DNA from 4 places in the Limnobacter sp. UBA7229 genome. Region 1 is predicted to be linked to each of the others. Evidence: predicted binding sites of a transcription regulator. Region 1 holds the regulator's gene; each other region holds the start of a gene.
The links. Region 1 encodes sigma-54, which starts transcription at its own class of promoters, with help from an activator protein. Its sites were predicted from a motif close to TGGCANGNAANCTGCTTT; they were not measured.

Region 1 (7,251 bases):
GGTTCAACCCTGCGTAATTTTCAAGCCATTGATGGCGAGTGGGGACATTTTCAGTTGCATTGTGATGTGTATGGCCGCGAGGGGCAGCCTTGCAAGCGCTGTGGGGGCGCTGTGAAACGCCGTGTAATGAACCAGCGCAGCACGTTTTATTGCGCGCAATGTCAGGAATGAAGCAACCATGAGCCCTTTGACCGGAGAGGCATTTGGCGAGGTGCTCGTGCGGTGGCAAAAGCGGCACGGCCGGCAAAGCCTGCCCTGGCAGCACACAGGCGATGCCTACAAGGTGTGGCTAAGCGAAGTGATGTTGCAGCAAACCCAAGTAACAACGGTGCTGGGCTATTACACCCGTTTTTTGCAGGCTTACCCAACGGTTTCCGATTTGGCCGCCGCCCCGGAACAGGATGTGATGCAGTTGTGGGCAGGTTTGGGTTATTACACCCGCGCGCGTAATTTGCACGCCTGTGCCAAGCAGGTTGTGGCCCGTTTTGACGGGCAATTTCCGCGCACGGTGAGCGAGCTTGAAAGTTTGCCCGGCATTGGTCAGTCCACTGCAGGTGCAATCGCATCACTGGCTTATGGAGTGCCGGCCCCCATTCTGGACGGCAATGTGAAACGTGTGTTTTGCAGGTACTACGGCATCGAGGGATACCCCGAGCAAACCACCATCAAGAAAACCCTGTGGGAAATTGCGGATGCCAATGTGCCAGCACAGCAGCCCGGCGTGTACAACCAGGCCTTGATGGACCTTGGGGCCACCTGCTGCGTACCGCGCAACCCAGCCTGCTCGGCCTGCCCCTTGATGCAAAGTTGTGTGGCTTTGGGAAAAGGCATGGTGGGTTTGTTGCCTACACCAAAGCCTAAAAAGGCTCGACCCGAATTGTATTTCGTCAGCTTGATTGTGGAAGACGAGGGGGGTGGAGTGCTGCTTGAACTGCAAACGGACAAAGCTGTTTGGCAGGGCCTGTGGACCACGCCATTTGAAGCTTGCGATAGTCAGCCAGATTTTGCAGGCTTAACCCGAATTGCAACTGCCTGGGTTGAACACTATGGCTTGCAGGCGCACCGTGCTGACATTGAGCAACAGTTGCCTGGTTTGCAAGGCCAACCTTGGCTGGTACATGAATTAACCCACCGCAAAATGCATTTCAAGGTGTTGCGCCTGAAAGTGCCCGGCGCATGGGCAGCTTGCCACTCGGTTGGTGACAAACCGGTGCCCAAAATTGTTCACAAACTGCTTGGCCAAGTGCGGGTGTTAACCCAGGCTGCGGTGCCGCAACAAAACACTCTCGATCTGAGGTAGGGGTTCGCTGGTAAAACGCTTTGCCAGCGTTTCGGCCACATACACCGAGCGATGCTGGCCACCCGTGCAACCAATTGCCACGGTCACATAGCTGCGTTGTTCATTCAAATAAGACGGCAACCAATTTCTCAAATAGGTTTCGATGTCGCTAATCAGCGGGTCGCTGCGATTGTCGGCCTGAATGTAGCGTTGAACCTCCACGTCTTTGCCAGTCAGAGGGCGCAGGCTTTTGTCGTAGTAGGGGTTGCTCAGGCAGCGCACATCAAACACCAGGTCGGCATCTGAAGGCAGGCCCTTTTTGAAACCGAAAGTTTCAAACACCAGGGTAAGTTTGGCCGATTCTTCTTCCACAGTTTCAAGCACCCATCTGCGCAGCACGTTGGGTTGCAGGGCTGAGGTGTCAATACAGCTTGCAATGTTTCTCAGCGGCTCGAGCGCTTCTCGTTCCGCATCAACACATTCTTGCACCGTGGCCTGTTCGCCAAGGCGTGCGCTCATGGGGTGACGTCGGCGGCTTTCCGAGTAGCGGGTGATCAGGGTTTCATCGTCGGCATCCAGAAACAGGATGCGAACATCGGTTCCTTTGGCCTTCATGTCTTGAATGATTTGCGGCACATCAATGATGTCGCGCCCTGTGCGTGCATCGGCAGCAATGGCAATTTGGGTGATACCTTCGGAGGACAAGCGCTGGATGACTTGCGGAATGAAGGAAGGCGGCAAGTTGTCAACGCAATAAAAGTGGGAGTCTTCCAGCGCACGAATTGCGACTGATTTACCCGAGCCTGAGAGGCCGGTGACCAATACCACCTTCATGTTAATCATGGCCGATGTCCGTTTCGGTGTCGGGGTCAACCTGGAGGTGGTCGATGCCGCCCAGCTCACTGAGCATGGCCTTTTGTTGACGCACCATGAACTCGTCCAGTGTATTGATGCCCCGCATTTGCAAAATGGTGTTGCGCACTGCGGCTTCAAGAAGCACGGCCAAGTTACGGCCTGCTGCCACTGGCAAAATGGCTTTGCGAATGGGCAGGCCCAGCACTTCCTGGAATTGCTGCTCGGTCACCAGGCGTTCCTGGTGCAATTCAAGCGAGGCCTTGCGCACCAGGTGCACAATCAGTTTCAAGCGCATTTTTCGGCGTACGGCCGTTTCACCAAAAATAGCCTTGATGTCGAGCAGGCCTACGCCGCGCACTTCCATCAGGTTGCGAATCAGTTCCGGGCAGCGGCCCTCGATGTAGTTGGGGGCCACGCGCGAGAACTCCACCACGTCGTCAGCCACCAGGCCATGCCCGCGTGAAATCAATTCCAGGCCCAGTTCGCTTTTGCCCAAACCTGATTCGCCACAAATAAGCACGCCCATGCCCAGCACATCCATGAAAACGCCATGCATCATGGTGGTGGGGGCGAGCCATTTGTTGATATACACGCGCAGAAAGTCGATGATTTCGGCGGCCGACAGGGGTGTGGCGAGCAGGGGAATGTTGGATTCGTCGCAGGCGGCTTTCAAAAGTGGGTGCGGTTGAAATGATTCAGCCACGATGACAGCGGGCGGATCGCCTTCAATCAGTTTGTCGATTTGGTGTTTTTTGCGTTCGTCGCTGATGCGGGCGAAATATTCGATTTCCTGTCGACCAAACACCTGGATGCGACCCGGGTGAATGGTGTTGAGGTGACCTACCAGATCAGAGGAAGCAAAACACTGAAGATCCAGGTGGCGGTCACCGCCATTTAAACCGGCCAGCCAGTCAAGCTTGAGTTTGTTGCGGTTGGCTTCGATCAGTTCTTTCAGTTGCTTCACAGGCTTAACTCGCGGGTTGGTAAGGCTCCCAGTTGGCGATCAGTTGGTGAGTGGCGCCGGGATCGGATTCTGTCATGAGTTTCTCACGGAAATCTTTGTCAGACAGCATTTGAGCCAGTTCTGACAGTATATCCAGATGATGCTGGTTTGCGCTTTCTGGCACCAGCAAAAACATGAGCAGCTTGACGGGTTGGCCGTCTGGGGCATCAAAAGGGATTGGGTCTTGCACACGCACCAGCGAGGCGATAGGTTCGCGCAGGCCCTTGATGCGGCCATGCGGTACGGCCACTTGCTGGCCTAAGCCAGTGGAGCCCAAACGTTCACGCGCAAACAGGCTGTCGAACACCTTGGATCTTGCGATGCCTTGGTTGTTTTCAAAGACCAGACCGGCTTGTTCAAACACGCGCTTTTTGCTGGTGACCTGTGTGTCCAACAATATGTTGGATGGTGGAAGTAGATTTGCGATCAAGTTCATCGCTGTTGATTCCTGAGACCCGCTTCTAATCGTGGGGCCGATTATACGCCATAAAAACAGAAAAGGCGGATGGAAGTCCGCCTTTTGATTTTCCCTGAAATTACAGAGGTTTATTCAGCTTCTTCGACCACCTGGTGTTTCATGGGGGTGTGGTTGTGGTTGGTTAGTTTGTCTTTGTGACGCAGTACCTGGCGATCCAGTTTGTCGGCCAGCGCATCAATGGCTGCGTAGAGGTTTTCATGACTTGCTTCAGCGTGAATGTCTTTGCCGCGAACGTGCAGTGTGACATCTGCCCTTTGAACCAGCTTGACCACCGAGATGGTCACCGATGCATCAATGACGTGATCAAAATGCCTTTTCACCCGATCCAGTTTTTCGATGACGTAGTTTCGAATCGCTGGGGTAACTTCCAGATGATGACCATTGATGTTCAAGTTCATAAGGTATCTCCTTTCGTTGCTGCGGGGGGAAGCTTTAACAGTTAAAGCGACTTGCGCATGTTCACCGGGGGTATTTTCAGTGATTCCCGGTATTTAGCGACCGTGCGTCTTGCGACCACGATGCCCTGTTGACCGAGTAGGTCGGCGATTTGGCTGTCAGATATCGGCTGCTTGGCGTCCTCCGCAGAAATCAGTTGCTTGATGAGTGCACGGATGGCCGTGCTGGAAGCCTGACCACCTGAGTCGGTGGAAACATGGCTTCCGAAGAAATACTTTAGCTCAACCAACCCATAGGGCGTCAACATATATTTTTGCGTGGTGACCCTTGACACGGTCGATTCATGCAGACCCAGCAAGTCGGCAATTTCCCGCAGAACCAAGGGCTGCATTGCGATTTCGCCGTGATTGAAGTAGCCGATTTGACGTTCTACGATGGCTTGGCTAACCCGTAAAATAGTGTCAAATCGCTGCTGAACGTTTTTTAACAACCAGCGGGCCTCTTGCAGTTGTGCGCTGAGTTGGGCGCTTTGGCCGCGGTGAGATCGCAAAATGGAGGCATACATTTCATTGATGCGAATTTTTGGCATCACATCCGGGTTCAGTTGCACATGCCACTGACCACTGAGTTTTTTCACGATCACGTCGGGCACCACATGGTCGTCGTCAATGCGGCGAAAGCGCGCACCGGGAAATGGCTCAAGTGAGCGAATAATCTGGTGACAGATTTTCAGTATGTCTTCGTCCACATTCAGCGCTTTTTTCAGCTTGGTGAAGTCGCGCTGGGCCAGTAAGCCCAAGTGATCACGAACAATGTGCTGGCAGTGGGTGTACAGGCTTTGCTGGCAGGTGATGTCTTTGCGCTGGGCCAGTTGCAGCAGCAGGCATTCGGCTGCATTGCGGGCACCCACGCCGGGTGGGTCAAAACTTTGCAGCAGGCGCAAGGCCGCGCTGAGTTCTTCAAACTCCAGGTCGGGCTCGTCCTGCAGGGTTTCCCACAGGTCTTCAAGTTCAACAGTCAGGTAGCCATCGTCGCTGAGGTAGTCAATCAGCCAAAGCACCAGGTTTTTGTCACGTTCGCTGGCCTGTGTCATGCGCAGCTGGTCGATCAGGTGCTGGTGCAGGCTGCTGTCGGGCGCAGCCAGTTGCAGGCCGGGTTTTTCTTCATCGCCATCGGCACCTGCGCCGCTGTTGTCGCGCCAGTCGCCTTCCCAGTTGTCCTGGATGGAGTCGATGGTCTCGCGCTGAACAATTTCTTCGCTTTGATTGTCTTGTTCAGCTTGCTGATCGCTGACCGGTTCGCTGGCTTTGCGGGGGTCGGGATCGGCCTCAAAGCTGTCGCCCTGTGGCTCGTGCAGTTCGCCATTGCTGCTGTCCAGGCTCAGGGTGCGCTCGCCTTCCACGGCCTCTTCGTCAGCCAACTCCAGCAGTGGGTTTTCAGCCAGCGCTTGTTGAATTTCCTGCTGCAACTCCAGTGTGGACAATTGCAGCAAGCGAATGGATTGCTGCAACTGAGGCGTGAGCGTGAGGTTTTGCGAGACTTTAAGCTGAAGGGATTGTTTCATGGAGATTCAGCTTTACATCCGGAAGTGTTCGCCGAGGTACACGCGGCGTACATCGTCGTTTTTCACAATTTGCTCGGGACTGCCCGAGGCCAGCACGCGGCCCGCGCTGATGATGTAGGCACGATCACAAATGCCCAGGGTTTCCCGTACATTGTGGTCGGTGATCAGCACGCCGATACCTTTGGATTTCAAAAAGGCAACGATGCGTTGAATTTCCAGTACCGCAATGGGGTCAACGCCTGCGAAGGGCTCGTCCAGCAAAATGAAGCGCGGCTGGCTGCCCAGCGCACGGGCAATTTCAAGTCGGCGGCGTTCGCCACCCGAGAGGGACGCCGCCAGCGAGGTGCGAATGTGCGCAATTTGAAGGTCGTTCAGCAAATCTTCGACAGCCTGATCCACCGTTTTGTCTCTGGGTGGATTGATTTCAAGCACTGCGCGAATGTTGTCTTCCACAGTCAGTTTGCGAAACACGGAGGCTTCCTGAGGAAGATAAGAAAGCCCTGCGCGTGCGCGCTCGTGAATGGGTTGCAAGGTGATGTCGCGGCCTTCCAGGCAAATGTTGCCTTCGTCGGCACTGACCAAACCCACAATCATGTAAAAGCAGGTGGTTTTGCCAGCGCCGTTGGGGCCCAGCAGGCCGACCACCTCGCCTGTGTCCACGTGCAGCGACACATCTTCAATCACGCGTTTGCTGCGGTAGGCTTTGCGTAGGCTAAGCGCTTGAAGCCGTCCTTGTCCTGTCAGGGTGTGTGCGGGGGTGTTGCTCACTTGCTGCCCCCTTTTGGCGCGGGCTCAGTCTCTTGGGTTTTTGGTTTGATCACTGCCTGTACGCGTGAGGAACCACTGCTGTTGGGTGTTCCCACCACATTCAGGAATTCTGTATTTTGCTCGTACGTAATTTTGGTACCCGAGATCGATTCAGTGAGCTGACCATTGGTGCTTTTTTGAATGCTGGCTGCACCGGTCAATGTCACGATCGATTTATTACCGTCGAATTCAATGGTGTTGCCAGTGCCGTTGATCAGCAGTACTTCATTGGGCTTCTCTGAATCACGCTGCTGTTTGAAGCGGGCAGGTTTTCCTTCCACAGTGGCGAACTGGGTACCGTCGCTGCGTTCGGTCAATGTCAATTTGTCGCCGCGAATCACCAAACTTCCACGCGTCAACAGCACATTGCCGGTGAACACGTTCACGTTTGACTTTTCGTTGTAAGTCATCTGGTTGGCGTCAATGGTCGTGGGTTGTTGTTTGTCAGATTCCAGTGCTTGCGCGCAAACCCCTAGTGCCAGTGCAGGCGCAGCCAGTGCGAGGGAAATCCAGGTGGAGCGTTTCATCGTTTGGCCTCTATGCGAAACTTGATTGACCCTTGGGCAGTCAACTCGCCAGTGTCGTTGTTCAGTGTGGCACCCTGTGCTTCAAACCGTTGGCCCGGGCGGGTCACCAGCACATTCTTGTCGGTTGAAATTTCGTTGGTGATATTGTCGATCCGTATTTCTTCAGATTTCATGGTGGTCAGTAGCCCTTCGTTTTGACTGGTCACCACCACGTTGTCCCGCAAGAAAATTTCGTCGGTGTCGAGCAGGTAAACGCCTTTTTGGGCGTTGCCTTTTACCATGCCGTTGCCTGATTCAAACTGTTCCAGTTCGGGCTCGGTGATGTTCCAGACGTTGCCTTGT
Region 2 (7,251 bases), on a different contig from region 1:
GACAAACGGAAAATATTGGAAGGTGTGATCAAGCCAGGGGAGAAATTTGACCTGAGCGTATGCAACCCGCCGTTTCACGCCTCACAAAAAGAAGCCATAAAAAGCAATCAACGAAAAGTGAATAGCCTGGCTTTTAATCGTGGAGAAAAACCAGGTTCAAAAGCACCTGCGGGCTTGAATTTTGGTGGGCAGAAGAATGAATTGTGGTGCGAGGGTGGGGAAATTGGTTTTCTGCAAACCATGATCAACGAGAGCGCGCAATTTGGTAAACAATGCAGATGGTTTACCACGCTGGTGTCAAAGGCCGAAAATGTACCGCAAGCCAAATGGCATATGCGCAATGCGGGTGCACGGGATATTCTTGAAGTTGAAATGGAACAAGGCAACAAGACCACGCGCATTGTGGCGTGGTCATTTGTTTAGTTGAACGCTGGACAAACTAGCGGCGGCGACCACCCACCAGCAGCAGGAAAGCGCCGGCGACAATTGCACCCACGCCTGCCCACATGGGAACATTGACCTCTTTTTCCTGATCCACCGTGATCTCGAGTGAACCAATTTTTGCTGCGGTTGACTCTTCGGTGTAGCTAAAGCCCCCGTAGACCAGTCCCAAGGTGCCGGCAACAATCAACAGAATTCCAATCAGTTTGGTGGCTTGCATCTTGTTTTCCTGAATGTTGTGAATGAGAGGGTATTAACGGGCTGCGAACAAGAACGGCATACAGAATAATTTGTAAAACGGAACACTCCAAGGGCAGTGTTCCTGCGCAAGCAGCAAGCGGCTACTTTTTGGCAATGATATACACGGCGTGAACAATGCCGGGAATGTAGCCGAGCAAAGTCAGAATGATGTTGATCCAGAAATGCTTGCCCAGCCCTTCTTGAAGAAACACGCCCAGTGGAGGCAACAAGATGGCGATCAGTATGCGAATAAGGTCCATTGATTCTCCCGAAAAATAGTTTGAACAAAAATTGCCAGTGTTTTTTATACACGATAAAGACAAATGTTTGTTATTTTCGGTCGCGTACAACAGCTTGTGTTCTGTCACGGGCAACGATTAATCCTGGACCTTTCCACGCAGCGCCTTGACCTGCCCCCGAATGCTTTTGCCTTCCAACCTGCGACGTTTTGAACCCAGGGTGGGTCGGGTTTCACGGCGAACCTTGACAGGTTTGGCAACCTCGGCAAGCAGCTCGTTCAAGCGTGCAAGGGCTTCTACCCGATTTTGTTCTTGACTGCGCGTGGTTTGAGCTTTGATGACAATAACACCGTCTTTGGTCAAACGTTGGTCTTGCAGAGCCAGTAATTTTTCCTTGATGAATTCAGGCAAAGACGATGAACGAATGTCAAAACGCAGATGAATGGCACTGGACACTTTGTTGACATTTTGACCACCTGCGCCTTGGGCGCGAATGGCGGTGAATTCGACATCCGATTCAGTCAAGGTGGGTGGCGTGTATGACATGTTGTTAGCTGCCCTTATTTAAACGCCAAACCGTAGACCTGCTAATGCCCAAACCTTCAGCCACTTTATTGACCTCGCCACCGACCAGGTTTAATGCCTGACGGACAATGCTTGTGCGCTCCGACATAGGCGCCCTGCTGTAGGCCAAGGCCAAGGCATTCATATTGCTCATTGAATCGAGAAAATTGATGTGCTGCAAAGGTGACGTGGTCGAATTCTCCACGCCCACAAGCAGGTCTGGAAACCAGGTGCGCCAGGACGACAGATCACTTTCTTGCAACATCAACACAGCCGCCCTGCGACACACATTCTTCAATTGACGGATATTGCCTGGCCAAGGCAAGGATTGAAGAACTGGCAAAGCCAGTTGAAGAAACTCATCAAATTTCGATTTGCTGACACGCACTGGCGTGGTCCTTAAAAAGTAGCCCGCCAATTCGCCAATGTCTTCGGTACGTTCTCGCAGTGGTGGGATATGGATCAGCATTTCATTCAGCCGGAAATAAAGGTCTTCGCGAAAGCGCCCTTCTTCAACGGCTTGCTGCAAATTCACGTTGCTGGCCGCCAGCAAACGAAAATCAACTTTGCGGGATGAGGCAGAACCAATTCGGCGCACTGTGTTGTCCTCGAGAATGCGCAGCAGCCTGGTTTGAAAAGCCAAAGGCATGTCACCAATTTCATCGAGAAACACGGTGCCCCCCTGTGCGCTTTCAAACATGCCCGCGCGCCCACCTTTCACGGCCCCTGAAAATGCACCCTCTTCATAACCAAACAGCTCGCTTTCAAGCAAGCTCTCTGTGAGCGATGCACAATTGATTGCGACGAATGGCTTTCCTGCGCGAGGGCTGGCGCTGTGGATGGATTGGGCCACCAACTCCTTGCCCACGCCGGTTTCACCCTGAATTAGTACGGAAAAATCGATACTGCCACACAGGCGAATCGTATTGCGCAGCTTTTCAACTGCCCGGCTATTGCCAATCAGGTCTTGTTCTGTGTGGTAGGTATAAGCCTGACTGTTTCGGCGCACTCCGCCAGAAGCTTTGGCACTGGCCAGCCGTATGGCTTCCTCAAAGGCTTTGACAACACCTTGCCGGGAATAAATCAGAATGGCTTCCATGCCCATTTCTTGCGCGATTTCGGTGACCAAGCCCGACCCCACCACCACCTTCACACCCAGCTGCGCCAATTCCCGCACAGCGCGACGCGCGTCCTCCGGTGTACGATAAGTTCGGGTACTCAAGGGCACATCAAACGCTCGGGCAAACTGCTCCAGCTCATCAAACGAATGTTCGTAACTGACCAAGCCCACTGCCGCGGACGCTTTTCTGGCTGATGCCAAGGCTTGCATCACATCAAAACCGTCCGTACGAATAATGACCAGCGGCGCCTCAAGCTGGTTCTGCAAGAATGCGCCGTTTGAACCCGCGGCGATGAATACATCGGCCGTGTCGGTGTAGTAACGATGACGTGCATACGCCAAGGCATCTTCATAGGCCTTGGGCACCAATTCAATGTTGGCTGAACCGCTGTAGTCGCGGGCAATCTCCCGCAATGTACCAGCCAATGCGCTGATGCTGAACACCACAATTCTGGGTTTCATTCAAAACACCTTAAGTTTCATTTGAAACATTTGACCGTTTCATTTTATACAAATGTGTTTCAAAACACCATCAAATTATTCTTGTAATTACTTGATATTAATACGCCAAATTATTGATCTTATTTGAACAATCTATTATTTTTGTTGACTGGCACGAACCCTGCACTACACAGAACATACAACAAGGAGAACACCATGACCCAACATTCCGCAGGCGCCCGTTTTCGTCAGGCAGTGAAAGAAGAACAACCTTTGCAAGTGATTGGCGCAATCAATGCCAATCACGCATTGCTGGCCAAGCGTGCCGGCTTCAAAGCCATTTACCTGAGCGGCGGCGGCGTGGCGGCTGGTTCACTGGGTCTGCCCGACCTGGGCATTTCAGGACTGGATGACGTACTGACCGACGTGCGCCGAATTACCGATGTGTGTGACACCCCTTTGCTGGTGGATGTCGACACTGGCTTTGGCTCATCAGCCTTCAATATCGCTCGTACCACCAAGGCCATGATGAAAGCCGGCGCTGCCGCCATGCACATTGAAGACCAAGTGGGCGCCAAACGCTGTGGCCACCGCCCCGGCAAAGCGATTGTGACCCAAGCTGAAATGGTGGACCGCATCAAAGCGGCCGTGGATGCCCGTGGTTCAGACGACTTCGTGATCATGGCGCGTACAGATGCATTGGCCGTGGAAGGTTTGCAATCGGCCATTGACCGTGCTTGTGCCTGCGTGGAGGCCGGTGCCGACATGATTTTCCCGGAAGCAATGACTGAACTGAGCATGTACCAGCAATTTGTGGACGCTGTGAAGGTGCCTGTGTTGGCCAACATCACTGAATTTGGTTCAACCCCACTGTTTACTACCGAAGAACTGAAAGGCGTGGGCGTAGGCTTGGTGCTTTACCCCTTGAGCGCGTTCCGCGCCATGAACAAAGCAGCACAGAACGTGTATGAAGCGGTGCGCCGCGATGGCACCCAGAAGAACGTACTGGACACCATGCAAACCCGCATGGAGCTGTATGACAGCATTGGCTACCACGACTTCGAGCAGAAACTGGACGCTCTTTTTCAGCAGAAATAACTTTAATTAAACAATATAAACAATTGTTATAAAAAACTATTTTTAACAGGAGACAGCAATGTCTGAGCAACAAACAACAACCCCTGGCTTTAAGCCCAAAAAATCTGTAGCCCTTTCAGGCACCGCCGCTGGAAATACCGCCCTGTGTACAGTGGGCCGCACAGGCAACGATCTGGCTTACCGCGGTTACGACATTCTGGACTTGGCCACCACCACCGAATTTGAGGAAATTGCATATTTGCTGGTGCACGGCAAGCTGCCTACCGTGGCTGAACTGGCTGGCTACAAACTGAAACTGAAAGCTTTGCGCGGCATTCCTGCGGGCGTGAAGCAAGCCCTGGAAGCCCTGCCCCCTTCAGCTCACCCCATGGATGTGATGCGCACTGGTGTTTCCGTATTGGGTTGCCTGCAACCCGAGAAAGACGACCACAACCACCCCGGTGCTCGGGACATTGCCGACAAACTGATGGCCAGCCTGGGCAGCATGCTGCTTTACTGGTATCACTACAGCCACAACGGCAAGCGCATTGAAGTGGAAACTGATGATGATTCCATCGGTGGCCACTTCCTGCACCTGCTGCACGGCGAAAAGCCGCGCGACAGTTGGGTCAGCGCCATGCACACCTCGTTGATTCTGTACGCAGAGCATGAATTCAATGCATCCACTTTCACCAGCCGCGTGGTAGCCGGTACAGGTTCCGACATGTATTCCGCCGTCTGCGGCGGCATTGGTGCCTTGCGCGGCCCCAAGCATGGTGGCGCCAATGAAGTGGCGTTCGAAATTCAAAAGCGTTACGACAACCCAGATGAAGCAGAAGCCGATATTCGTGCACGCGTTGAACGCAAGGAAGTAGTGATTGGCTTTGGCCACCCCGTGTACACCGTGAGCGACCCCCGCAATGTGGTGATCAAGAAAGTGGCGGAAGATTTGTCCAAAGAACAGAACAACATGAAGATGTACAACATCGCTGAAAGACTGGAAAGCGTGATGTGGGAAATCAAGAAAATGTTCCCGAACCTGGACTGGTTCAGCGCCGTGAGCTACCACATGATGGGTGTGCCCACCGCCATGTTCACGCCCCTGTTCGTGATCGCCCGCACTTCCGGCTGGAGCGCCCATGTGATTGAGCAGCGAATTGACGGCAAGATCATTCGCCCAAGCGCCAACTACACCGGCCCCGAAGACCAGAAATTTGTACCCATCAAGGATCGCAAATAAGCATGAACACTCTATTCCGTAAAAACCTTCCAGGTACGAAGCTTGATTTCTTCGACACCCATGCGGCTGTCGATGCAATCGAACCAGGTGCTTGGGACAAGCTGCCTTACACCAGCAAGGTGCTGGCTGAGCAGCTGGTGCGCCGCTGTGAACCTTCTTCGCTGACTGACAGCCTGAAGCAATTGATTTACCGCAAGCGCGATCTTGATTTTCCTTGGTATCCAGCCCGCGTGGTCTGCCACGACATTCTTGGTCAAACCGCTTTGGTGGATTTGGCAGGCCTGCGCAATGCGATTGCGGACCAGGGCGGTGACCCCTCACTGGTGAACCCGGTGGTGCCCACGCAATTGATTGTGGACCATTCACTGGCGGTTGAATGTGGCGGCTTTGATCCCGACGCTTTCCAGAAAAACCGTGACATTGAAGAACGTCGCAATGAAGACCGTTTTCACTTCATCAACTGGACCAAAACCGCATTCAAAAATGTGGATGTAATTCCCGCCGGCAACGGCATCATGCACCAAATTAATTTGGAGAAAATGTCTCCAGTGGTGCAGGTGCGCGATGGTGTGGCCTTTCCTGACACTTGCGTGGGCACAGACAGCCACACACCTCATGTGGATGCGCTGGGCGTGATTTCAATTGGCGTGGGCGGTCTGGAAGCTGAAACCGTGATGCTGGGCCGTGCATCCATGATGCGTCTGCCTGACATCGTAGGCGTTGAGCTGACCGGCAAGCGCCAGCCCGGCATTACTGCCACCGACATTGTTCTGGAGCTAACCGCATTTTTGCGCAAAGAACGCGTGGTGGGTGCGTACATTGAATTTTTCGGTGAAGGTGCCAATAGCCTGACGATTGGTGATCGGGCGACCATCTCGAACATGACCCCGGAATACGGTGCCACCGCCGCGATGTTCTACATCGACGAGCAAACCATCGACTACCTGAAGTTAACTGGCCGTGAAGACGAGCAAGTGAAGCTGGTGGAACACTACGCCAAACACACTGGCTTGTGGGCCGGCAAAATGACAGGTGCTGAATACGAGCGCGTGTTGACATTTGATTTGAGCAAGGTGGTGCGCAGCATGGCTGGCCCGTCAAACCCGCATGCCCGAGTGGCCACAAGCGATTTGGTAGCCAAAGGCATTGCAGGCAACCTGGACGCCGCGCGCGCCCAAGAAGCTGAAGGTTTGATGCCCGACGGCGCCGTGATTATTGCCGCCATTACCAGTTGCACCAACACCAGCAATCCGCGCAACGTAGTGGCTGCGGCCTTGTTGGCCCGCAAAGCCAATGAGTTGGGCTTGGTGCGCAAGCCTTGGGTGAAGTCTTCTTTCGCGCCTGGCTCGAAAGTGGCTGAGTTGTATTTGAAAGAAGCCGGTTTGCTAACCGACCTGGAAAAGCTGGGATTTGGCATTGTGGCGTTTGCCTGCACCACCTGCAATGGCATGAGTGGCGCGCTTGATCCTAAAATTCAGCAAGAAATTATTGACCGCGATTTGTACGCCACCGCTGTATTGAGCGGCAACCGCAACTTCGATGGCCGCATTCACCCCTACGCCAAGCAGGCGTTCCTCGCCAGCCCCCCTCTGGTGGTGGCTTACGCCATCGCGGGCACCATTCGCTTTGATATTGAGCGCGATGTGCTGGGTGTAGTGAACGGCAAAGAAATTCGCCTGAAAGACCTGTGGCCTTCAGATGAAGAAATAGATGCGATCGTGAATGAATTCGTGAAACCTTCACAGTTCCGCGAAATTTATATTCCCATGTTTGACTTGGGTGCCATTGAAGAAGCGAAAAGCCCACTGTACGACTGGCGCCCACAAAGCACCTACATTCGTCGTCCACCCTACTGGGACACGGAAGGCCAAGGTGCTTTGGCTGCTCGA
Region 3 (7,251 bases), on a different contig from region 1:
TCGTTCACACCGTTCGATGAACCCAAAGCCCAGGCTGCTTCGTATTCCAAACCGCCAGATGCACCATGGTACTGCGGCTTGTTTTCTACGGTGAAGTGGGTTTCGTCAATTTTGGAAATGCGTCCGCAAGCAATGGTGCAACCAAAACAGGCCTGGTTGGTGACCAGGTTGGCCTTGCCATCGGTTTTGCGGGGCTCGTGCATTTTCTCGCCAGAAATGTCTTTGGCGCCATCAAAAATAACATCGCGGTGATTGTTGGTGGGCATGGCACCCATCTCGTTGATCACGTTCATCAAGACCTGGGTGCCGTAGGTGGGCAGGCCAGTACCGGTCACGGCGTTCTCAGCGAGAATTTTTTTCTTCTCGTAAGTCACCTTCATGAATTCCTTGGGGTTGGAAATATTGCCAACGCCCTTGGTGCCACGCACTGCGATTGCTTTCACGTTCTTGGAACCCATCACAGCGCCAACGCCTGAACGGCCAGCCGCGCGGTGCAAGTCGTTCACAATGGCTGCATACAGCACCTGGTTCTCACCGGCCTTGCCGATTGAGCACACACGCATCAGCGGGTCCTGGTGTTTGGTTTTGATGGCAGGCTCGGTGTCCCATACGCTCTTGCCCCACAGATCAGAAGCATCCATCAATTTCGCACTTTCATTTTCAATTAGCAGGTACACAGGCTTGGGCGATTTGCCTTCCATGATCACCATGTCCCAACCAGCACTCTTCAATTCATTGCCAAAGTAGCCACCTGAATTTGAGCAGGCAATTGCGCCAGTCAGCGGGCCCTTGGTGATCACTGAATAGCGGCCGCCAGTGGAGGCCATGGTGCCTGTCAGCGGGCCTGTTGCATAAATAATCTTGTTTTCGGGCGAAAGTGGATCCACTTTCGCATTCACTTCTTCCACAAAGTACTTGGTGGCCAAACCACGCTGGCCAAGGTAGCTTTTCGCCCAATCCATTCTCAAGTCTTCGCTGGTGCAGGTGCCTGCTGTCAGGTTCACGCGCAGTACTTTACCGGTCCATGCCATTTGTATTACTCCCTTCTCTCTGTTCTATTCAATGGTCAACGAGTTACGCGTGAGCCTGGTTGCTCAGCTTCTCGGCCCACTGCTTCATTTTGTCCAAACCAGTCCAGTTGGAATCCACAAAAGTGATTGCGCCGGTTGGGCAGGCAGTTGCACAGGCGGGGTCGCCGCCGCACAGGTCGCACTTTTGAACCTTGCCGGTTTCCTGAACATAGTTCACCGTGCCAAACGGGCAGGCGATTGTGCACACTTTGCAACCCACGCAGGTGTCTTCTGACACCACTTTCACGCCATTGGTTTTGTCCATGGTGATGGCTTCAACCGGGCAGGCATGCAAACACCAAGCCTCATCGCACTGGGTGCAGGTGTAAGGCACTTTCTTGCCGGTGTGATGAAAGTCGAATACCTTAATTCGTGACAGTGAGGTGTTGAACACCTGATAATTCTCATAGCTACACGCCATTTCACACTGAAGGCAGCCCGTGCATTTGTCAGGCGTGATGTGAAGAGATTTTTGCATCCCGTTGTTCCTCGCTTCTTTGGTTATTTGTTTTGGGCACTACATACATGCCTTCTTATGCAATAAGCCTGCCAACTTGAAAAGAAAATTTCAGCGGCTCTCGGCAACACTTTTCCGAGTTTTTGCACATGGGGTTTTCCCGATGCAACACAGCTGTTTCAAAATGGAACACTTGTTGCAACAAAAAAGCCCTGCGATTGCGCAGGGCTTTAAGTACACATAAACCAGAATGAATTCAGGTCAAATCAAGGTCTCATGTACTTCACACCATAATTGGAAAAAATCTTTTCCAGCTCACCACTTTCCTTCAACTCATTCATGGCCACTGTCAGTTTTTCAGCCAACTCTTTGTTGCTTTTCTTGGTGGCCATGCCCACAGCCCAACCTTTGGGTGGCAGTGCATTGTGCGGCACTTTGGCCACAAAATAATCTGCTTTTTTATCTGGGTGCTGGTGCAGCGCCCACTCCAACTCGGCACGCGTGGCCATGACTGCCACCAGTTCGCCATTCACCATGGCATCAACCGCTTCTTTGGGCGTCTTGAAGTTCACCAGATTGTTTGCATACGCGGCACCATCGGCGCCAGCCAACATGATGCTGGGGAGGGCTGCTGCTTCAGCGCCAATTTTGTTGCCTGTTTCCGAGAACGGTTTCAGGCTGTCCAATGTTGGCAGTTTCTTGATATTACGTGCCACGAAAATATCGTCGCGGGTGTAAGGAGAAAAGAACAGGGCCTGGTCCTCCTTCTGCATAATGTAAGCATCAACGGGTGCATGCATCAAAATATCGGCGGGCGCACCTGCCAGGTAATGGCCACGCGTCACCATGTTTCGAATGTCGTCGGAGAACTCTTCATCCTCAGTAAAAGCGCGCACCCGCAAGCCCAAACCCAGCTTGGCCGCCAAGGCTTTGGCAATGTCCACGTCAATGCCTTTGCCTTCATGTGAATAAGGTGCCAGGTAGTTGTACACCGCCACAGTCAACACGCCAGAGGCCTGCACCTTGGCCCAGTCACTTAACTCTTGTGCGGCAGCGCCAAGCTGCAAGGAAAAGCCCAGCGCAACAGCACCAAACCATTTGATCAAAGGTAATTTACACATTGGATTGAACGAATTCTTCATAAGGTCTCCTGAAAGCCGTGCCTTGGATGCACTTTTTATTTTGAATGGATACTGAAACAGACAGGAGGGGCCTGTTGTTTCAAACAACGGACCCGCCCCACATGCCCATATGTCGAGTTATTCGTACTTCCGGGTTTCAACATACGCCTTGATGGCCCAAATGGCTTCCTGACTCAAAATACCCGCAAACGCAGGCATGTAGACGCGGTCACCACGAACTTTGCCGCCCAGTACCGAATTGCGGTAGTAGGTGTCAATTTCCACCTTGCATTGCTCCTTGGCTTTCTTGCCCGCAAAAGAATCGCACTCAGTGTTCATTTTGCGCAAGTCTGGAGAAATTCCCCCACTCACCGCCTCAAGGCCATGGCACCGGGCGCAGTTCTGGTTGTAGGCTGAGCTGCCCACACGAATGGCTTCCTTGTCACCAACATACGGATTGGTTTCCAGCATGTCATCGCCCAATGGCTTGAGCGTGGACACATCCACAACCTGCGGGGTTACATCACCGTGAGCCAATGCCACTGAAGCAGCAATTGAAAAAATGGTTGCCACAAGGGCTTTACGAACTAACATCACAACTCCTGTATTTCTAAGAATGATTCAACACAGGGTAGCTACTGCAATCCCCATGCCACCCTATTCATTTGGATTTGTGAATTAGTTTTACCAATTGTGACAAATCGCGAACTCTATGGTGCGGCTTCCTGATCTGTGCTACTTTTTATCAAAATGTGTTTCATTCTGAAACACATTGGATTGAGTTGGCACAGTGCTTGCATTGGGCAACATAGCAGCTGAAATATCAATACAAGCAAAAACATTCAGCGCTTCAAGTTGCACCCAAAACCATACTTATAAAACGCAGCACCACAAGAAGCAGGAAACATGGATGGCATTCTTATCCGAGCGGGATGGCGGCAGCCTCGCATCCAACGCCCAAGTGATTGAATTGATCGACCCGGGCACGGAAGGACACCTCGAATTCATTCGGCGTGCGCATCAGCGTTCAACGGCTGCTGGTTTGGACACCACTTCCAAAGTGGACATGGCCCCACCGCCCAGCAGTTCACTGAAAGAATTGATCGAGAAAAACAACCGGTTAAAATCGTGCGCTTTGCCCTTCATGGAAACCCTGTACGAGCAAGTGGTTAACACCCACAGCATGGTGTTGTTGACCGATGCCAGCGGAACCATTATTGAATCGCTGGGCGACGATGATTTTTTGGTGAAAGCCCAGAAAGTAGCCTTGGCTCCCGGCGTCACCTGGAGTGAGGAACACAAAGGCACCAATGCCATTGGCACCGCACTGATTGAGGAATTGCCCACTGTTGTTCACGGGCAAGATCACTTTCTGGATGTGAACCGTTTTCTGACCTGTTCAGCCGCCCCCATCTTTGACCCAAACGGTGTGGCGATTGGCGTGCTTGATGTAACGGGCGACTATCGCAGCTACCACCGCCATACCATGGGCCTGGTGCGTATGTCCGCGCAAATGATTGAAAACCATTTGTTCAACAGCTCGTTTCAAGACGCAATTATTGTTCAATTTCACCAGCGTGGCGAGTTTCTGGGTTCGGTTGTGGAAGGCGCAGCAGCCTTCTCGCCAGCGGGTAAGTTTCTGGCTGCCAATCGTGCAGCCATGGTGCAATTTGGCATGTCAGCCAATGCACTGAAAAGCCACACCTTCAGTTCTCTTTTTGGCATGCCTTTGTCGGCCTTGATCGACCACTACCGCACCTGTAACCCCATTCCGCTCATTCTGTGTTTGCACAATGGCAACCAGGTTACCGCACGTGCCAGCTTGGGCAGTGTAGGCCGAGGCAGAATTTTTGACTCTGTGGGCTTGGTGAAAAACAATTCCGATGCGGCTGTGCTACAAAACCAGGCACCAGCCACGCAAAAAGCAAACACCACCTGTCAAAAAAGTCATCACCTGTCCAGCCTGAAATACCTGAACACAGGCGACCCGCAAGTGGCCAAGATCATCGAGAAAGTGGGCAAGGTGATTGACAAGGACATTCCCATTTTGATTCTGGGAGAAACTGGCACTGGCAAGGAGATTCTTGCGCAGGCCATACACAACGATTCGCCAAGACACGACAAGCCTTTTGTTGCGGTGAATTGCGCATCCATTCCAGAAACGCTGATTGAATCCGAGTTGTTTGGATACGAAGACGGTGCATTCACTGGCGCAAAAAAGAAGGGTTCGCAAGGCCGAATTCTACAAGCCAACGGCGGTACCCTGTTTCTTGACGAAATCGGTGACATGCCAATTTCACTGCAAGCAAGATTGCTGCGGGTATTGCAAGAAAGGGTGGTGACGCCACTGGGCAGCCAGAAGAGCATTCCTGTGAATTTGCAAGTGATTTGCGCCACGCACCGTAACTTGCGCGATCAAATCGCCGCGGGACAGTTCCGCGAAGACTTGTACTACCGGCTTCATGGCTTGGTCGTTCGTCTTCCCGCCTTGCGCGAGCGCACTGACCTACAAAAAATCATTCAGCGCATTCTGGAAAATGAATCGCACAACCCGCGCATTCGTGTGTCTGGCGAAGTGATGAAAGCATTCACCACGCACGCATGGCCGGGCAATATTCGCCAACTGACCAATATTTTGCGCACCGCCAGCGTGATGACGGATGAAGCAGAAACGATTGAGTGGGACCATCTGCCCGATGACTTCCTCGACGAATGGCGTGCATTGCGACTGGACAACACCACCAGGCCAGTGGAGCAAGAACCTGTTGAAACAGAGGGGCGTCAACAACACCCGCGTGCAACAACACCAACAGCAAACACACGCCCACAGTTCAGCGTGCGCAGTAATTTTTCAGTGCAAAACAAAATCGCGGCACAGGTTCACAGCAATGCGCCGGCGTTCCCGGCAAGAAGCAAACCAAGCACATTTGAAGTGCAGGTTCACCAGCGGCCAGGGGCCACGCCCAAAGGCAATGGCCTGGACCAAACATTCAGCAAGTTCAGGGAAGGTCGGTTCGACAGCTGGACGCACAGTACAAAACCCGCCAGCCGGGAAAATCAGATGGGTACACTGCCGCAGCCACCGCGCTTCAAAGAAGACAGCTACGACACCCGCGCCCATGATGCAAGGGCGCAAGGTTACCTGGGTTCACGACAGGCCACTGCAAGGGCTCAAGTTGAAAATCCAATCAATTTGGACGACCTTGAATCACGTGCCATTCAAGATGCGCTGGAAACCTGCAGGGGCAATGTCAGCGCAGCAGCAAGAATGCTGGGTATTTCCAGAAACACAATTTACCGGCGCTTGAATTCAAAGTAAAAAATCGCGTTTAACAAACAACTCTTTGCCTTTAAAAAACCACCCCACTGCAGGGTGGTTTTTTTTGGCACAAACCAACTGAACAGTTGTCACAAAACTGTCATTCACTTGCTCCAGCCGCACACAATTCTGTTTCAAAGCGTACCGCCTGACGCAAAGCAACTGCACTGCTTCACCCTGTCATCAAAAGCCCTACATTTTTATTTAATTCAATAAAATCAATAGCTTAAATACTGGCATGTCTTTTGCCCTAGTCCCTTCAAGCCAGTTCTACTCTGCGGTGTGCTGGCGAGCTTTAGAAGACAAACAAGCAACAACCTTTAAAAACTAAAACTGGAGGGTTGATCTTATGATCAGCAAAAAATTAGTAGCAGCTTCCATCTTGGCAGCAATGGGGACTTCGGCACACGCAATCGGCTTCAAGGCTGGCGAATGGGAAATGGACCTTTCAGGTTCAGTAAACGCGTACTACAACACAACCAGTTGCGACAACGCCGGTGCAGTTGCCAGTGGCGCATTGGGTCTTTGCGGTGGTGCAGGAACTGGTCAAGACCAGACATCAATTCAAAACGGTTTGCTACCTGGCTTCATCATTTTCACAGCATCCACCAAACAAGCAGGATATGACCTCAAAGCCGTAATCTCCATTGACCCGGGTACCACTAACAACAACGGAGCTGCTGGTGGCGTGGGTCAAAACGTGGGCGATCAGCGTCGCGTGTTCTTGCAATTCGGAAACGAATCAATGGGTACGATCAAGGCTGGTCGCGACATCGGTCTATTTGGTCAAAATGCGATTCTGAACGACATGTCTCTGTTGGCGGTTGGCGGTGGTTCAGGGTACAACGGTGCATTGAATACAACCTTGGGCGGCATCGGATCGGGTTATATTTACACTGAATTCCAGCCACAGATCACTTACACTGCACCTGCAATCGGTAACCTGACGTTGTCAGGCGGTGTTTTCCAGCCAAAGGACCTCAACGGTGCCACAGCCCAAGAGAATGATTCTCCAGGCATGCAAGCATTGGCCTCCTATAGCCTTGGCGACAAAGGCAAATTGTGGGCAGCCTTGATTAATCAATCCCAGTCCGGCGTTGCTGCCGCTCCAGACTCTGACCTCACCGGCTTCGAAGTAGGTGGCACGGTTAATCTCGGTGCGCTGGCACTGACTGGTAACTACTTCACTGGCGAAGGCTTGGGAACCACACTGATTGGTTTTGGTGGTCGTGACGCCGCTGGTGCTGAGCGTGATTCAGACGGATACTTGGTACAAGCAACCTA
Region 4 (7,251 bases), on a different contig from region 1:
AACGACGACTATTTCGCAGGCGATGCAACACTCGGTTTTGTTGAAGAATTTCGTGTCAAGCATTTGGTGAACGCAAATGGCTGGGCGGGTCGCCTTAATGATGACCTGCCACCACAATTGAACGCACTGGTTGCAGGCGGTAACGGTGGCGGTTTGCTCAATCCACTGGTATTTGGCTACTGCGGTGCCACAGCCACAAGCCCTGGGGCTTGTCGCGCCGACAACATGCTCGGCCGTTTGAACATCACCTGGACCATGGGTTACCAAAAGGATGTCAACGGCAATCCTGTATTGTATGACGCAGCGACTGGACTTGTATCACCAACCGGTACGCGGATTATGTATGACCGCCTTTACTCATACGGCGGCCGATCATTTTCCATATTCGACGAGAATGGGGCCTTGGTGTTTGACTCCGGAGCAGAGTTTGAAAAATTCTTCGCCAGTGACGACTGCATGGCTGGCAGCGCCCGAAATATCCCCTGCAAAGACTTCTTCAATTCTGGTCACGATGAAGGCAATGCACTGGACAGCCGTAGCGATGCCAAGGGTCCGGAACCGGAGGGTATCGCAATTGGCACGGTGGGTACCAAAACCTATGCCTTCATCGGTTTGGAACGGTTTGGTGGGGTATTGATTTACGACATCACAAACCCTGCGGCACCATTCCGCGTGGATTACCTGAACACCCGTGAAATTTGGGACATGGAACCCGAAGATGCGACAACGCCAGAGCAACTTGCCGCCTTCGGGGACCTCGGCCCTGAAGGACTGGTGTTTATCGCAGCAGCCGATTCTCCAACTGGTAATGACCTGCTGGTTGTGAGCAGTGAAGTGAGTGGTACCACAAGTACTTATTCACTGAATTTGCCAAGGTAATTCGCCGCACCTGCGTGCCGTTCCACGCGACACTGGCCGTGTCGATAGTCAACAAAAAGCCCCTTTCGGGGCTTTTTGTTTTTTGGCGGAGAAGGAGGGATTCGAACCCTCGAAGAGGTTGCCCCCTTACCTGATTTCGAGTCAGGCCGATTCAGCCGCTCTCGCACTTCTCCATGGGGCGCAAGTATATAGTATTCAGGTAGTATCCAAAAACACTCAAAACAACAAACGGAGACAACTTTTGAACAGCACAGCAAATAACCGGTTCATTTTTCTGGGCTTTATTGCCGCCGGCTTTACCAATATATTTGGCATGCTCGCCGCCAGCGAGTTTTTCACCAACACGGCCTTCCACAAATTATCACCCGAAGTCTTTTCTGATTTCGGTACTTTCATGGTGATGGTATGGGGTCTGGCGTATCTGGCTGTGGCCAGACAAGCGCATCAACTGCCAGCTATCTGCTTTGTATTTGCATTCGAGAAGGCGATCTACGTGTACACCTGGGTCGTCTGGATCAGCAGCAAATCAGACATGCTGCCCATCCTCCGTGAGGAAACACCACTGCTCGCCCTGTTTTACTCTGGCTATGGCCTCATTGATTTGGCTTATGCCCTCTTTTTTGCCTGGGTCGGTATTCGCGCACTTCAAAAATAAGCACCGAAACATGCACATCAAACCGGTGCATGCACCACATCCATCAAAACCGGCGCACCGATTTATTTGGTGCGCCGCACCAAACTCGCTCCACGCACCAAAATTAGCGTGGAATCCCGCACTGATTTAACTCAATTTCACAACTATGCACCCCTTTTTTGCATGGCACACATTCTGCTAAGTGTGTACTGAGACCATGACCAACGACGGATCAGGTCAATTGCATTGAAGTGATTGAAGTACCGGACAACGGCGTCCATCCCAAACTTGCTTGGGCAGGTGTGGTGATGTGCGCCGTTTTTTCTTGTGTTGAACTTAGAAGGACGCACACCATGAGCAACAAACCAACAGACAAAAAAACCGAGTTGTCGGAAACACGTCGCACGTTTATCAAACAATCTGCAGCGGTGTGGGGTTCAACCCTGCTGGCTGGTTTTGGCGCCCCCTCCATCGTCATGGCCCAGTCCACCAAACTGGAAACCACAAAAGCCAAGTTGGGATTCATTGCGCTTTCCGATGCTGCACCATTGTTTGTGGCTGATGAAAAAGGGTTCTTCAAAAAGCACGGCATGACCGATGTTGAAGTGTTGAAGCAGTCTTCTTGGGGCACCACCCGCGACAACCTGGTACTGGGCTCGGCAGGCAACGGCATTGACGGCGCACACCTGCTGACACCCATGGCCTACCTGCTCACCACTGGTGCCATCACCACCAACAATATTCCGGTGCCAATGAATATTCTGTGCCGCTTGAACCTGGACGGCCAAGGGATCTCAGTGAGCAATGAATTCAAAGACCTGAAAGTAGGCACCAACGCCACGGAGTTCAAGGCAGCACTGGCAGCCAAAAAAGGCGGCGGCAAACCTGTTAGCGCAGCAATGACTTTCCCGGGTGGCACGCACGACTTGTGGATCCGCTACTGGATGGCTGCTGCGGGCATTGACCCCAATAACAGCGTATCCACCATTGTGGTTCCTCCACCCCAGATGGTCGCCAATATGAAAGTGGGCAGCATGGATGCATTCTGTGTGGGCGAGCCCTGGAACCTCCAGCTGATTCACCAGAAAATTGGCTACACCGCGGTCACCACAGGCGAGCTTTGGAACAACCACCCAGAAAAAGCGCTCAGCTTGCGTGCGGATTATGTGCAAGCCAATCCGAATGCAACCAAGGCCATTCTGAAAGCGGTCATGGAAGCACAAATGTTCTGCGATGACCCTGCCAACAAAGACGAGGTCGCGAAAATCTGTTCACAGCGACGCTGGATCAACGCCCCCGTGGGCGACATTATTGAGCGCATGAAAGGTCAATTCGATTATGGCACTGGCCGTGTCGAAGACAACAGCAAGCACCTGATGAAATACTGGAGCAACCAGGCGTCTTACCCATTCCAAAGTCACGACCTGTGGTTCATCACGGAAAACCAGCGTTGGGGCTACCTGCCCAGCAAGCTGGATACCAACGCACTGATCAAGAAAGTAAACCGCGAAGACATCTGGAGAAGCGCAGCAAAAGAACTGGGTGTGGCTGCGAAAGACATTCCGACCAGCACATCTCGCGGCGTCGAAAAATTCTTCGACGGCAAGGTGTTTGATCCGAAAAACCCGAAGGCGTACCTCGACAGCTTGGCCATTAAAGCGTTGAAGGCTTGATTCATCTAAGCACTAAGGACACATCATCATGATGAATACCGACACACTTGAGCGACTGCAAACCGCCCCCAAGGTAAAAAGCAAACCCTTTGTTGAAACCGCCGCCTTCAAGCAATTGAAGGAGAGCATGGGCAAGATTGTTCCTCCGATCGTAATCATGAGCATTTTGCTGTTGATCTGGGAAATTCTGTGCAGCGGCGAAGGTGCACGTTTGCCAGGCCCAAGCAAAGTAATCACTGACACGTGGGAATTGATCACCAACCCGTTCTACAACAACGGCGGAAGCGATGTGGGCATGGCTTGGCAAATTCTGGCAAGCCTTGAACGTGTGGCCATGGGTTACAGCCTTGCTGTGGTGGTAGGCGTCGCGCTGGGTGTGTTGGTGGGCCAATCCACATGGGCTTTGCGCGGGCTTGACCCACTGTTTCAGGTATTGCGCACCGTGCCCCCGCTGGCGTGGTTGCCTTTGTCACTGGCGGGCTTTCAGGATGGAAACCCGTCTGCAATATTCGTGATCTTCATCACGGCCATTTGGCCCATCATCATCAATACCTCGGTGGGCATTCGCAATATTCCTGAAGACTACCGCAACGTGTCACGTGTCATTCAACACAACGGCATTGAGTACTTCTGGAAGATCATGCTGCCTGCAGCTGCGCCGTATATTTTCTCGGGTCTGCGCATTGGCGTGGGCCTCAGCTGGCTGGCTATTGTTGCGGCAGAAATGCTGATTGGTGGTGTGGGTATCGGCTTCTTCATCTGGGACGCCTGGAACAGCTCGCTCATCAGCGACATCGTTTTGGCGCTGGTGTATGTGGGCATCGTCGGTTTCATCCTCGACCGCTGCGTCGCCTGGGTGGGCAAGAAAATTACGCGCGGCACATCCGCTGGTTAAGGAGTAATAACATGAGCGATCGATTTTTAAGTATTTCCCAGGTGCAAATGCGTTTCGAGCGCAACGGCATCGTGAACCCAGTATTAAAAGACATCAACCTGGAGGTGAATCGTGGTGAATACATTTCACTGATTGGTCACTCGGGCTGCGGAAAGTCCACGGTACTGAATATCATTGCGGGCCTGCTCACAGCCAGCGAAGGCGTGGTCATTGTCGACAACAAAGAGGTGAACGCACCTGGCCCTGACCGCGCCTTGGTATTCCAGAACCACTCCCTGCTGCCCTGGTTGACCGTGTATCAAAACGTGGAAATTGCTGTTGAAAAAATATTCAAAGGCAAGAAAAGCAAAGCGGAGCAACGCGAATGGATCTTGCACAACCTCGACATGGTGAACATGAGCCATGCGCTGGATCGTTTGCCCTCTGAAATATCGGGTGGCATGAAGCAACGTGTGGGTATTGCACGTGCACTGGCCATGGAACCCAAAGTGTTGCTGTTGGACGAACCCTTCGGTGCACTGGATGCGCTCACACGTGCCCACCTGCAAGACGAAGTGATGCGAATTCAGAATGAGTTGAAGAACACCGTGGTCATGATTACGCACGATGTAGACGAAGCCGTGTTGTTGTCTGATCGTATTGTGATGATGACCAACGGCCCTTCTGCCACCATTGGTCAAATTCTGAACATTGATCTACCCCGACCACGCGACCGTTTGGCCTTGGCCGACGACCCCACCTATAACCATTATCGCCATGAGGTGCTCAGCTTCCTGCACGAGAAACAGCGCAAGGTAGAAAGCATAGGCAAACTGCGTGAACAGAAAAAAGCCGGGGAGAAACAAACCGCCTCAGCTTGATCAAACACCCAATAAAAAAACCGCTGTGGTTATTTTAACCACAGCGGTTTTTTTCTGCCTCAAATCATTACAAACCAGTCAAATCTCTCAAAGCCTGTACATAAGTTTCCACCGGCAAATCTTCGGGCGCCTCGAACTGTGCCTTCATCAAGGCCATTTGCGCACGGCTGTTGAATTCACCAATGGTTTGGTTTGCATACAGGGGCGATGCAACAATGTCTGGCGCACGGCGGTGCAACGTAGCCTGCTCAAAATCAAATGCAATGCCCAATCCTGTGCCTTCGTCAAAACGCCTCACGAAAATTTCCATGCCTCTTGGGGTTCCTGCCTGTGAATCAAAACCCACTGGCACCACGATCGAACCCATTTGCGTGGTTGAGCCGAAATCGCAAGTACGCCCACCCGTGGGGCCTGGAGACAACACCAGTGCATCAAGCTTGACCTTGACTGCATTGCCCTGAGCATCCAGCACCATGGCCTCTTTGTCACCCAAGGCGTCCAGTTCCCCATTCATCACCTTGGTCACGTAATCGCGTTCCAGTGCAATGGCATCAATTTGGGCTTGTGTGGGTTTTCCACCGGGATCCCCAGAGGCGCTTACTGCAACAAGTCCGGCCGTGCGTGGCCCCACGCGCAAGGTTTCAAGAATGCCTTCAGTGGTGCCACAATTGGGCAATACATCGGGGTTGCTCGCGAAGAATGCGCTGCTCAAACATTTCCGCGGGCTTTTCCCACCATCGCGCACAAACTCAAAAAAGTAGCGGTTGGTGTCGAAGTGGGTCGAGCCACCACCCCGGTTCTGAAAACTGGGCAAAAACACGTCATACACTTCGGCACCCATGGTCCGCATGGTTGCCACCGCCTGTTCAATCAAGGCACCCTGCTCCCCAGTTCCCGCGGGCGTGGTGCTGGTACCTAGTTGGCGCAGCACACCAATTTTCTTGCCTTTCACCCCATGCGTGTCACGGTCCAGAAAACGCAGGTAAGTGTCGGGACGATCTTCAGCTTTGAACAAAGTAGTGTCTGGATCATCCACAGGATCAATGCTCGCCATTGCCGTCAGCATCAACGCAGAGTCACGCACTGAACGTGTCATTGGCCCGCCGGTGTCACGGATATGTGAAAGCGGAAAAATCCCCTTGCGTGAAATAACCCCGATGCTGGGTCGAATTCCTACCAGTCCACTGACGGATGACGGGTGCCGGATAGACTGACAAGTGTCGCTACCTGTGCCTCCAATCGCGAAATTGGAGGCCAGCGCAGCACCGGATCCCGACGACGAACCCGCCGAACTCTCTTGCGTGTTGTATGGATTGGTGACCAGTACAGTACGCCCTGAAAACCCGGTGGTGAAATACGCAAACTCATCTTGATGTGCTTTGCCTAAAATTACAGCGCCAGCCTTGCGCAAGCCGGCCACAGAGGGTGCATCAACCCCCGCCTGATGACCCAACATGGAATACGAAGCCGAAGTGGACGGGTGATCAACGGTGTCGTAATTGTCTTTCAACAACACCGGCATGCAATGCAAATAGCGATCGGCTACGCCGCCGTCAGCGGCGTATTGCGCATCCAGTCCTTTTGCGATTTCCAACGCTTGCGGATTAATCGCCAACACCGCACTAATCGGCAAACCACCATTGGGTTGCGGATTGTCGTTGTACATAAAAATTCGCTCAATGTACATTTTGGTCAATGCTTCGCAGGTCAAAGTGCTTCCATCCCGCATTTTTGTTCGGCCAGCAAAGGTGTCATGCACCATTTGCATGTCCGCTTCCACCAACTCAAAAAATTCTGCAGGTGGTCGCAGTGACTTGTCCACAAAAACCTCTGGCTCGGGATTATCCACTGGCGGTTCTTCGCCGCCTTCTGCAGGATCGGTCGGAGAGCCGCTTGAACCTCCGGGTGACCCTGTAAAAGCTGTTTCATCTGAACTGCAAGCCGCTGAAGCGACGATCACAAGAAGCGAAATGAGTTTGATCAATGTGTTCATGAAAGGGTCCTTCTTTGTTGAAATCATTCCCCTTCACTGCAAGCCCAATGCCCGAATTCACTGATTAGAAGCAGCTTTCGATTAGTTCACAATTTTGTGGTAGCTATACGGACAGTTATTGAGAGCTTTTATACGGATTTGCAACGATTGCAAAATAAAGTGAAATTCTGAAGGCGGAAACACAGGGTAAATCCCGACCTGAAATGGTGCATAAAAGCTGCCCGGATAAGGGTTTGCTCCTATTTAGTTACAAGTGGGTGGCTATCACAATGCAGGTTCGAAAAGTAAAACCAAAAACAACAGTCGAAAGCTAAATC

Region 2: a site for sigma-54 is predicted at 3,216-3,233, ahead of prpB (methylisocitrate lyase). Genes of this name have one in related genera too.
Region 3: a site for sigma-54 is predicted at 3,286-3,303, ahead of pedF (cytochrome c-550 PedF). Genes of this name have one in related genera too.
Region 4: a site for sigma-54 is predicted at 1,698-1,715, ahead of B4C79_RS00725 (CmpA/NrtA family ABC transporter substrate-binding protein). Genes of this name have one in related genera too.

Annotation. Positions count from the first base shown of each region.
Region 1 is NZ_DKTN01000014.1:33,959-41,209, reverse strand. Features, by position in the region: gene mutM (bifunctional DNA-formamidopyrimidine glycosylase/DNA-(apurinic or apyrimidinic site) lyase) at 1-171, shown strand, start outside; gene mutY (A/G-specific adenine glycosylase) at 179-1,300, shown strand; gene rapZ (RNase adapter RapZ) at 1,253-2,122, opposite strand; gene hprK (HPr(Ser) kinase/phosphatase) at 2,115-3,098, opposite strand; gene B4C79_RS08350 (PTS sugar transporter subunit IIA) at 3,103-3,573, opposite strand; gene hpf (ribosome hibernation-promoting factor, HPF/YfiA family) at 3,684-4,013, opposite strand; gene B4C79_RS08340 (RNA polymerase factor sigma-54) at 4,055-5,575, opposite strand; gene lptB (LPS export ABC transporter ATP-binding protein) at 5,588-6,343, opposite strand; gene lptA (lipopolysaccharide transport periplasmic protein LptA) at 6,340-6,909, opposite strand; gene lptC (LPS export ABC transporter periplasmic protein LptC) at 6,906-7,251, opposite strand, start outside.
Region 2 is NZ_DKTN01000003.1:116,449-123,699, forward strand. Features, by position in the region: gene rlmF (23S rRNA (adenine(1618)-N(6))-methyltransferase RlmF) at 1-423, shown strand, start outside; gene B4C79_RS01115 (hypothetical protein) at 440-661, opposite strand; gene B4C79_RS01120 (YqaE/Pmp3 family membrane protein) at 783-941, opposite strand; gene arfB (alternative ribosome rescue aminoacyl-tRNA hydrolase ArfB) at 1,059-1,466, opposite strand; gene prpR (propionate catabolism operon regulatory protein PrpR) at 1,471-3,066, opposite strand; gene prpB (methylisocitrate lyase) at 3,262-4,143, shown strand; gene prpC (bifunctional 2-methylcitrate synthase/citrate synthase) at 4,202-5,362, shown strand; gene acnD (Fe/S-dependent 2-methylisocitrate dehydratase AcnD) at 5,365-7,251, shown strand, end outside.
Region 3 is NZ_DKTN01000010.1:22,755-30,005, forward strand. Features, by position in the region: gene B4C79_RS04585 (aldehyde ferredoxin oxidoreductase family protein) at 1-1,031, opposite strand, end outside; gene B4C79_RS04590 (4Fe-4S dicluster domain-containing protein) at 1,075-1,548, opposite strand; gene B4C79_RS04595 (substrate-binding periplasmic protein) at 1,794-2,669, opposite strand; gene pedF (cytochrome c-550 PedF) at 2,787-3,242, opposite strand; gene B4C79_RS04605 (sigma-54-dependent Fis family transcriptional regulator) at 3,559-5,967, shown strand; gene B4C79_RS04615 (porin) at 6,317-7,251, shown strand, end outside.
Region 4 is NZ_DKTN01000003.1:20,116-27,366, forward strand. Features, by position in the region: gene B4C79_RS00710 (choice-of-anchor I family protein) at 1-879, shown strand, start outside; tRNA gene B4C79_RS00715 (tRNA-Ser) at 963-1,052, opposite strand; gene B4C79_RS00720 (hypothetical protein) at 1,121-1,534, shown strand; gene B4C79_RS00725 (CmpA/NrtA family ABC transporter substrate-binding protein) at 1,867-3,186, shown strand; gene ntrB (nitrate ABC transporter permease) at 3,215-4,081, shown strand; gene B4C79_RS00735 (ABC transporter ATP-binding protein) at 4,093-4,941, shown strand; gene B4C79_RS00740 (amidase family protein) at 5,009-6,934, opposite strand.